DNA from 3 places in the Holtiella tumoricola genome. Region 3 is predicted to be linked to each of the others. Evidence: riboswitches for the same ligand, from Rfam matches in the RefSeq annotation. Region 3 holds a riboswitch; each other region holds the start of a gene.
The links. A riboswitch is a leader RNA that binds a small molecule or an ion and turns the genes downstream of it on or off. The one in region 3 is predicted to bind cobalamin.
Positions count from the first base shown of each region.

Region 1: another riboswitch for cobalamin. It lies ahead of PBV87_RS06595 (sirohydrochlorin cobaltochelatase); the one in region 3 lies ahead of PBV87_RS02770 (cobyric acid synthase).
Region 2: another riboswitch for cobalamin. It lies ahead of cbiD (cobalt-precorrin-5B (C(1))-methyltransferase CbiD); the one in region 3 lies ahead of PBV87_RS02770 (cobyric acid synthase).

Region 1 covers NZ_JAQIFT010000028.1:44,772-48,057, reverse strand. The annotation lists gene PBV87_RS06605 (HD domain-containing phosphohydrolase) at 1-393, opposite strand, end outside; gene PBV87_RS06600 (sensor domain-containing diguanylate cyclase) at 368-1,360, opposite strand; cobalamin riboswitch at 1,513-1,700, shown strand; gene PBV87_RS06595 (sirohydrochlorin cobaltochelatase) at 1,830-2,609, shown strand; gene PBV87_RS06590 (energy-coupling factor ABC transporter permease) at 2,656-3,286, shown strand, end outside.
Region 2 covers NZ_JAQIFT010000016.1:214,435-217,720, forward strand. The annotation lists gene cobM (precorrin-4 C(11)-methyltransferase) at 1-16, opposite strand, end outside; gene cobI (precorrin-2 C(20)-methyltransferase) at 20-706, opposite strand; gene cbiD (cobalt-precorrin-5B (C(1))-methyltransferase CbiD) at 696-1,838, opposite strand; cobalamin riboswitch at 2,015-2,188, opposite strand; gene PBV87_RS04610 (DUF445 domain-containing protein) at 2,215-3,135, opposite strand.
Region 3 covers NZ_JAQIFT010000013.1:29,427-32,712, forward strand. The annotation lists gene PBV87_RS02765 (ABC transporter substrate-binding protein) at 1-63, opposite strand, end outside; gene PBV87_RS02770 (cobyric acid synthase) at 92-1,633, opposite strand; cobalamin riboswitch at 1,747-1,920, opposite strand; gene PBV87_RS02775 (CDP-alcohol phosphatidyltransferase family protein) at 1,972-2,532, opposite strand; gene PBV87_RS02780 (DUF1540 domain-containing protein) at 2,666-2,986, opposite strand; gene PBV87_RS02785 (NADH peroxidase) at 2,997-3,286, opposite strand, start outside.

The DNA.
Region 1 (3,286 bases), on a different contig from region 3:
TGTTAATTCTAATTCATCTAATTCACTCATTTTAAAGCCCATAGCTCGTCCAATACTTACTGCATTATTTGCTACTCTATCTGCATGCTCACGAGTCTCCATATTTTTTTCTTCTAAAGTCTTTTTCATCGTATGCAGTACCGAACTTTTCATACTTTTCTTATCAAGTAATTTTTGGCGATAAACCTTTTCTTCTATACATCTTATGTCATCATAAATATTTCCATCTAAGTTGTACTTAACATCTTCTCCTAGTGCAATACTTAATTGAATAAATTGTTTCTCATAATTTTCACAGGATTCACGTATCTCTGTCATCATTTCCTCGCACATACTTTCTGTACAATTAGGAATTAAGATAAAGAATTCATCGCCCCCCCCACCTAAATACATGGCCTTTTGCTTTACATACCTTCTTTAATACTTCTGCAATACTCTTTAAGAGTTCATCCCCCTCTAAATGGCCTAATGTATCATTCACTAGCTTTAATCCATTCACATCTCCCATAATCATTCCTAATGGCAGATATTCCTCTCTAGTATATAGATTTATTTTTTCTTCAAAACTATATCTATTGTATAAACCCGTTAAAGCATCTATTTCACTAATATACTTTAACTTTTCATCTAATGCTTTTTTATCTGTAATGTCTCTAGATAGTCCTACTACTCCCCAAGCTTCTCCATCTTCCCCAAGTACAGGAACTTTTATATTTTCCTCTATTCTCATAATCCCATCATCATCTACAATCTTCTGTTCATATCTCTTAGATTCTTTATACTCCATGACCTCTTGATCTAACATTATAAACTGTTTTGCAACTTCTTGATCCCCATATATCTCAAGATCCGTTCTTCCTTTAATATCATAAATACCTCGTTGATTATAATACTTTTCGAATGCTTTATTATAACCTAGAAATCTACTCTCTTTATCCTTATAAAAAATAGCTTCTGGTAAAGAATCTATAATTGTCCTTAAAATATCTTTTCCATTTTGTAGTTCTTGTTCTCTTTCTTTTTGCTCTGTAACATCAAATATAATCCCTGCTACAACCTCTACCTTTTCTTCTTCATTCAGTATAGGAAACAAAGTACACTCTAAATACTTTCCATTCACTAATGCTTCTTTTTTACAAATTTGTTTACTCTCTATACATTGCATAAGTTCATTATAATAACGTTCTGCTATTTTCTCAGGTACAATCTCTTTAAAATGTTTTCCTTGTACCTCTTCTAATTTCATATTATATACTGCTTCATAAGGTTTATTTATAAATAATATCTTTGCATCTATTGATGAAATCCATGTCGGCCAAGGAATGTTTTCTAAGAATGCTTTATAAATTTCTTGAAACACACTGATTTGCCTCCTTTGTTCTTCATGATAAGAATATAACTTAACTTATTATAGCATAACTCCTTAGCGTAAATTATCCTATAAAAATTTTATACTAGATTATTTATTTCCTCTAAACTATAATAAAATGGTTAATTAAATAATATCTATATATAAACAAAAGAATTTTAGGTGCTACTTTAGCTTAATAGGGAAACGTGTGATACACTGCAGCCCCCGCTACTGTAGACGAGGACCATCTGTTCAAAAGCTTAGCTTAACCACTGTACTAGGAGTATGGGAAGGTGAACAGTTGGGATGATTCGTCAGCCAGGAGACCTACCTAAAATGATGCATTACCCTTTCGGTGGGAAAGGAGGTAATATGTATTTTGTGTATTTTTTGTGCGCATTTTTTACATAGAGCCCTCCATAGAGGGCTTTTTTTATTGCCTTTATCCCCTTATTACATTTTATAAGGAGTGTTAAACATGACCAAAAAAGCATTATTAGTCGTAAGCTTTGGAACAACTTACGAAGACACAAGAAAGAAAACTATTGAACAGTGCGAACATGATCTACAGCTGGCTTTTCCTGATTATACTTTTTTTAGGGCTTATACATCTAGAATGGTAATTGATCGTCTTGCCAAACGTGATGGACTCATTATACCTAACCCAGTTGAAGCCCTTAATGCTATTTATGAAGCTGGATTCGAGGAAGTCTTAATTCAATCCTTACACATTATTTGTGGAGATGAGTATCATAAGCTTAGCTCAGAAATTGAATCCTTTAGTAGCAAATTCAAAAGCATTAAATTGGGCAGACCTTTATTAACAACTATCGAAGACTACAAAAAAGCAGTTCATGCTACACTAGACTTCTTCCCTGAATTAAAACAAGATGAAGCACTTATCCTTATGGGGCATGGCACCTTCCACCCTGTATTCCCTGCTTACTGTGCATTAGAGTATATGTTCCATCAAGTAAATGGTAATGTCTACATCGGTACTGTAGAGGGCTTTCCTGCTATCGAAGATGTACTTCAAAAGCTCCAACAAACTCACTGTAAACGTGCCTACCTTGCTCCTTTTATGTTAGTAGCAGGCGACCATGCTATTAACGATATGGCTGGAGATGAACTTGATTCTTGGAAAAACCTATTAGAACAAAACAACATTGACCCTATTATCCACTTAAAAGGTCTAGGTGAAAGTCAAACTATTCGTCACCTCTTTATAGAGCATGCTTTAGATGCTTTAAAAGCTTAGTTTTTGATTTACTAAATAAATTATTAACCGTAAAGGAGATAGGAAAATGAAAAGAAGATTAATGATTTTTGCTATGTTTTGTTTTGTAGCAGGACTTGTAACATTAGATACACAGGCTATGCACATTATGGAGGGCTTCCTACCTGTTGGCTGGAGTATTTCATGGGGAATACTTTGTTTACCTTTCTTTGTAGTAGGCTTACTCTCACTTAAAAAGATTGTTGCAGAGGATAAGCAGAACAAACTATTACTTGCTATGGTTGGTGCTTTTGCATTTATTTTATCTGCGTTAAAGATTCCTTCTGTCACAGGAAGTTGTTCACATGCTACAGGTGTTGGACTTGGAGCAATTTTACTGGGTCCTACTGTTATGGTTGTAATCGGTGGTATTGTCCTCCTCTTTCAAGCCCTCCTATTAGCTCATGGTGGCATTACAACATTAGGTGCAAATGTATTTTCAATGGCTATTGTCGGTCCCTTTGTTGCCTACTTTATCTATAAACTTATTAGTAAGACAAAAGCCCCTAGATGGTTAGCAATCTTCCTTGCAGCAACACTGGGTGACTTACTTACCTATGTAATGACCTCGATCCAACTTGCTCTTGCCTTCCCAAGTACTACAGGTGGCTTTATGGGTTCTCTAGTTGAATTCCTCGGTATCTTTGCACTTACTCAAC
Region 2 (3,286 bases), on a different contig from region 3:
CTACAAAATAAATCATTTTTTAATCCTCCTTTATAACAACAACTGAAAAATAACTACTTTCTTCTAACGTATCTAAGCTACTATGAATCTTTTCATTTGGCATACTGGCACATTCTACTGCTTTTGCTTTTTCATATAAGCCTTTTTCTTTTAAATGTCCTTTTAATCGTTCCATAGACTTACCTGTTTTCATAAGTACTTTTGTACCCTTTAAATCAAGATAATCTTCTTTTCCCTTATAAGAAGCAGGTATAATATGCAAACAGTCACTTCCCTCACAAAGAGAATCATTTAATGCTGCAGCTACACTGCATATAGAAGATATGCCTGGTATAATTTCTGTTTTATAGCCTAATGCTTGAATACGACGATGAATATACATATAGGTAGAATAAATCGTAGGATCACCTAGTGTTAAAAAAGCCACATCCTTTCCCTCTTCTAAATACTCCCTAATACTGCTAGTTACTAATTCATGATTTTTATTAAGCGCTTCTTTATCTCTTGTCATGGGCATATAGCAGTCCAATATAAACTGCTCCTCTATATAAGGCCTTGCTATGGTTAACGCAATTTGCTCACTTTCACCTGATTTAGGTACTGCAATAATCGGACATTTTTTAATCACCCCTGCTGCTTTAAAAGTCATCAATTGCGGATCTCCTGGTCCTACGCCTACTCCATATAGTTTCCCTTTATTCTCCATCTTCAACCTCCATTTGTAATCGCTGAATAGATTTCTGCACTTCTTTAGTTTTTGCAAGAATACCTTCTTCTCCAAAAAGAATTATTTCTACTTGTACTTTATCTTTAACCCTAAAATTTATATGACGCTGAATTTTATTAAGGATACTTGCTATAACTTTTTTATAACAAGGCTGCTCTTTTAGAATACTTAATGCACCATCTGTTGTTACACATTCCATTACTTTGCAAATAATTTCTTTAGGAACACCTTCCATAGCCGCATGACTTGCTAGTACTTCAAACCTAGCATCTGCATACTTAGAGTGGGTATTCATTACACCTGCTGCAACCTTTACAAGCTTACCAATATGTCCAACAAGCAATACCTTTTCAAATCCTAAGTACACAATATGGTCTAGAGTCTCACCTAAATAGTTGCTATATTTAATGCCTTGTTCTAAATCTAATCCTAACTGCTCTTTTGCAAAGTCCCGGCCATAGTTCCCTGGGCAAATTAAGAGTTGCTTCACATGACTTGCAGCCTTCATCTCTAACTCTGTATAGATTGTGTCTATCAAAGCTTTCTCACTCATAGGTTCTACTATGCCACTGGTCCCAAGTATTGAAATACCTCCTACTATCCCAAGTCTTGGATTAAATGTCTTCTTTGCTATTTTTTCACCTTCTGGAGCAAACACAATAATCTCAAGACCTTCCATATAACCAACATCCTTACATACAGCTTCAACCTCTTGTCTAATCATTTGCTTAGGTACAGGGTTGATCGCTGCTTCACCTACCTGACATTTAAGCCCTACCTTAGTGACACGTCCTATCCCCTCTCCACCATCTATGTAAATACCTTCTTCTAATCTTTTTGATACTTGTACATATATTTTCATTCCATGGGTAACATCTGGGTCATCTCCACCATCTTTTACAACTGCACAACTTACATATTTATGAGTTACTAGCACATCATGTATATCTAACAAAAGTTCTATGCCCTTTGGCGTATAGATTTTAACTTGTTCTATTGGTTCACCTTTTAATAACATCCATGTCGCTGCCTTTGCAGCAGCAGTTGCACAACTTCCTGTTGTATATCCTAGTCGTAGTACATCTTGCCCTTTAACCATATAGGATTCCACTTTATCACCTCCTTAATATGCAAAAGAATTTCTCCTTTAGTTCTTATATCTTAGAAAATAGAGTTTCCTTATAATAAAAAATCTCCCACTTTATGAGTAGGAGATGTGTACGCCAAAAATACATACCTAGATTTTCTAGCTATGTTCTTGCATACACCCCCTATCACTCGTAGAGTTATGGTGTTTTATTAGTAGGCAGGTCTTCTGACTTAGATTCATCAAACTTACTCCCTTCCCCTCTATCGAAAGTGGTATGAATAAGTTCTCCTCATCACAGCGGCGGGACCGTACAGCAATTTCAGCTGTTTCCCTATTAAGCTACAAGTAGCACCTCTAACAGTATATTCACTTTATATATTCCTTATTAGTTTACACCCTAAATAAAGTTCATCACAAGCCCCATTATCATCCCAAGCACTGCCCCTAGCCAAACAATGGCTCTAAGCTCTTTGCGCATAAGATCTAGAAGCATCTTTTCTAAATCAAGTAAATCTAAACTTTTAATTTTATCTTCTACAATTTTACTAATATCAAGTGTTTCTAACCATCTAGATAATTGACTTTCTATAATATGAGTATATTGCTTCATTAATGAATACTTAATTTTAGGTACATGACTTTCAATTTGAGACGCTAATTCACAAATAGGGTAGTCTAAGCACTTTTCGCCCTCACTATCTACCACTTGGTGGATCATCTGTTCAGCTTCTGTATTAAGCATTTCTAAAATCATTTCTTCTATTTTAATTTGTAAACCTTCCATGACACTTTCATTCATAAAATGTGCTAAAAATCCTAAGTTTGCTTTAAGACCTACAGCTGCGCGTTCAGCCATAACCTTTTCAAGTTCTAAGTTCATTAAAGCGCCATAAGCTTTTTGTGTCGTCATATCTTTAAGTTTTATGGCTACCTCTTCTATATTTCTTTCACTACTTAATTCATTTAAACACATTCTTACCGTCTTATTAGATTGCTTTGCACTTATAAACCATTCTTCAAGAGCACGCTCTAAATGAGTATACATTTCTTGTGATAAAAGCGTCTCTTTAAGTGTCTCAGGCGCAATAAGTTCAGTCCCTACTACTGCCCCTACACTTTTGGCAATACGGTCTCTTTCTTTTGGAATAAGTCCCTGTGTAAAAGGTACCGGTTTACCTCCTATATACAAAGGTTTTAAAGGTCTAAAAAGCATTTTAATTGCAATACCATTTGTAATATATCCTATAAGTCCACCTACTAATGGTGCTACTAAGAAGTCAATTGTCATTTTTCTCTTCCTTTCTGATTCATCTTCCATATACTTTACTGTGTTATAGTTTATAATAACTTTTTACTATTTTCAATTTTTATATTGTAAATGTTACATTTTATTTAATCCAGCAGTGCTATTTTACATTTTCCAACATATTGTAAATTTTATTTTATACTTTATCTATTTTTTCCTCTAA
Region 3 (3,286 bases):
TACTAAACTTAAACTAATGCAACTTGCAATAAGGAATGCTTGTAAAAATTTTCTTTTTTTCATGGGATATGTCCTCCTAAGATGTAATAAATTATTTAAATAAAATGGAATAAATTGTTTCGAGGTCTAAATGATCTCTTAATAAATTAGCTAATTGACTATATTGACTTTCTTTAAAAGCAGCATAATCGGTATGTGTACTTCCAGCAAGCTTAATGCTGTCTGCTCCAAGCCCTTTGGCACAGGCTAGTGCATTTAAAAATGGGAGTGTAAAGCTGAGTTTGTCAAAAATACCATGTATATAAGTACCATAAACCAATGCATCTGGATCATGATAACCCTCTATACGATGGTCTGCACTTCCTAATGTTTCGTTTAATGCCACAAAAGGTACAAGACTTTCATCATACCAAATGGTTTGACCCATGTGAATTTCATACCCTTCTATCGGTTGGTTTAAACACCCTTTTAAATGGCCCTTGTCACTTACTATATATCCCTTTACTTGTGTCATGGTCTTTTCAGTTTCAAATTGTGTATCAATAGATAGAAGATTTAGACCTTCTACTTCTCTTATGGTTGTTTCCATTAAGCTTGGATTATACAACTTACGACCTAGCATCTGATAACCGCCACAAATACCAAACAATGTTTTACCTGCTGCTTTATGCCTATGTAAAATAGGCACAAAACCTTCCTCTTTCAAGAAGTTCAAGTCATCGATTGTGTTTTTTGATCCTGGCAAAATGATTAAGTCTGCATCTTCTAGCTCATGAGGCTTGGATGCATAACTTACAGCTACTCCTTCTAAAGCAAATAGTCGATTAAAATCTGTAAAATTAGAAAGATGTGGAAGCCTTATAATCTTAATAATAAGTTTTTCTTCTAGTGTACTTGGATGTTGCTCAAAAACAGTACTTACACTATCTTCGTCTTCTAAAGCTAATTTAAAGTAAGGGATCACACCTAAAACTGGAATATGAATGATATCTTCTAACATCTTAAGTCCTGGCTTTAAGATTTCAAGATCACCTCTAAACTTATTAATGACAACACCTTTAACACGTTTACGTTCTTCTTCAGATAAAAGCATAAGGGTTCCAACTAAAGACGCAAATACGCCTCCCTTATCAATATCGCCAATTAAAATTACTGGGGAGTCAATAAGTTCTGCCATCCCCATATTAACGATATCTCCTTCTCTTAAATTGATTTCTGCCGGACTACCTGCCCCCTCTAAAACAACCACATCAAAATCATCTTCTAATTTTTCATATAATGTTTTAAGACGCTTTTTAAGTTCTGGCTTAAACTGTTGATATTCCATAGCTGTCATATCTTTAAAAACTTCACCTTCGATAATATATTGCGCTTTCATATCACCAGTTGGTTTAATCAGTATAGGATTCATAAGTGCATGGGGCTTAATACCAGCGGCTTCTGCCTGCATCACTTGTGCTCTCCCCATTTCTTTACCTTCTTCAGTAATATAAGAGTTCAAACTCATATTTTGTGATTTGTAAGGTGTTACCTTATATCCATCTTCATGAAGTACACGACATAGTCCTGCGACTAGTACACTTTTTCCAACAGATGAAGCTGTTCCTTGAAACATCACTCTCGGTTTATGCATATAATTCTCCTTTAATTTTTTACAATAAAAAAAGTTAGCAGAATATTCCTTCTACTAACTTGAATAGGCGTACAGAATTAACTTGTAAAGCATACGTCTTTCCCTCCGAAAGAATACGTTTAACTTATAAGGCAGGTCTCCTGGCTCGTAGTTCATCCTCCGGTGGCCTTACCATAAGTAACCTTACAGTGGCATTTTCACCTTCGTCCCTAGTAACAGTAGCGGGGGCTGCAGCTTTTAACTTTCCCTATTAAGCTTTTTCAAGCACCTTATAAGTGGATTATTATTGATATTGTCGGCTTATCATTACATATATTTACCAACTTGTCAAGTATGTATTACTGTTTATTCATGCGTATAAAGATAATCATGTACATAATAAAAGCAAAAATCAAAACACCCATTGTTATTAAGATCAATAGGTTAACAACAGTTGTACTAAGCATTGGTACTGCGATTAAAAAAATCATTGCAAAATAAAATACTGCAGTAGAAACTTTTCCATACCATAGTGCGCCATTTAACTTTTTACCTTTACGATATAAGAATAAACAACTTAAACCTTGTGTCACTTCTTTTACAACAAAAATGATTGTTAACAAGAACGCCATATTGTAACGAAAAACAAGACACAGCACAATGGACGCTTGTGTAAGTTTATCTGCTAATGGATCAATAAATTTACCGAGTTCTGTGACTTGGTTGTACCTTCTAGCAATAAAGCCATCTAAAAAATCTGTTATTCCAGATAAAACTAAGATGCCAGCAGCTATTAAGCAATCTGTGGTCGTTGTCGCAGTAAAATAAGTCCAAATAAAAAGTGGAATCATTATAAGCCGCAAGTAACTTAAAAGGTTAGGAATACTTAAGGCTTCTTGTAAAAATTTTTCTTTTTTCATCTTATAAACTCCCCTTTTAGTATATTCCTTAAAACGGTATTTTATACTTTATTTTAAATAAGCCTATTATTATAGTATAAAAGGTATTCCTTAAGTTAGCAAGCTTAGCTTAAAGAATACCTTTTTACTGACTTTATTGAGCTTTAAAACTTGAACAACATGTTTCCACGTATGCGGCTGCATTTCCTGAACCTTCTACAGCAATACAATCTAACATGCATTGATCATTTTTATGATGTACACAAGTTGCAACAGTACAACTTACAGCTTTACAAGCTGATTTGTAAGCAGTATGTTCTGCTAAATTACTATAAGCATCTTCATTTAAAAAAGTACCACAACAAGTTGCTTCATCTACAACCGCTGCTTGTCCGCCAATTGCTACACGTTCTGCATAGCATACATGATCTTTATTGTAGGAACAGTTTGATACACTACATTTTACTTTTGTCATTGTAATCCTCCTAGCTGAAATAACGGTCTAATAATCCTTTGAAAGCACACCCATGACGTGCTTCATCTTTAGCCATTTCATGAACAGTGTCATGAATTGCATCAAGATTTTGTTGTTTAGCAAGTGTAGCAAGTTTTTTCTTACCATCACATGCACCATATTCTGCTTCAACACGTACTTGTAAATTTGCTTTTGTATCTGCTTTAACGACTTCACCTAAAAGTTCTGCAAATTTAGATGCATGCTCTGCTTCTTCATAGGCAATACGTTTATAAGCTTCTGCAACTTCTGGATAACCTT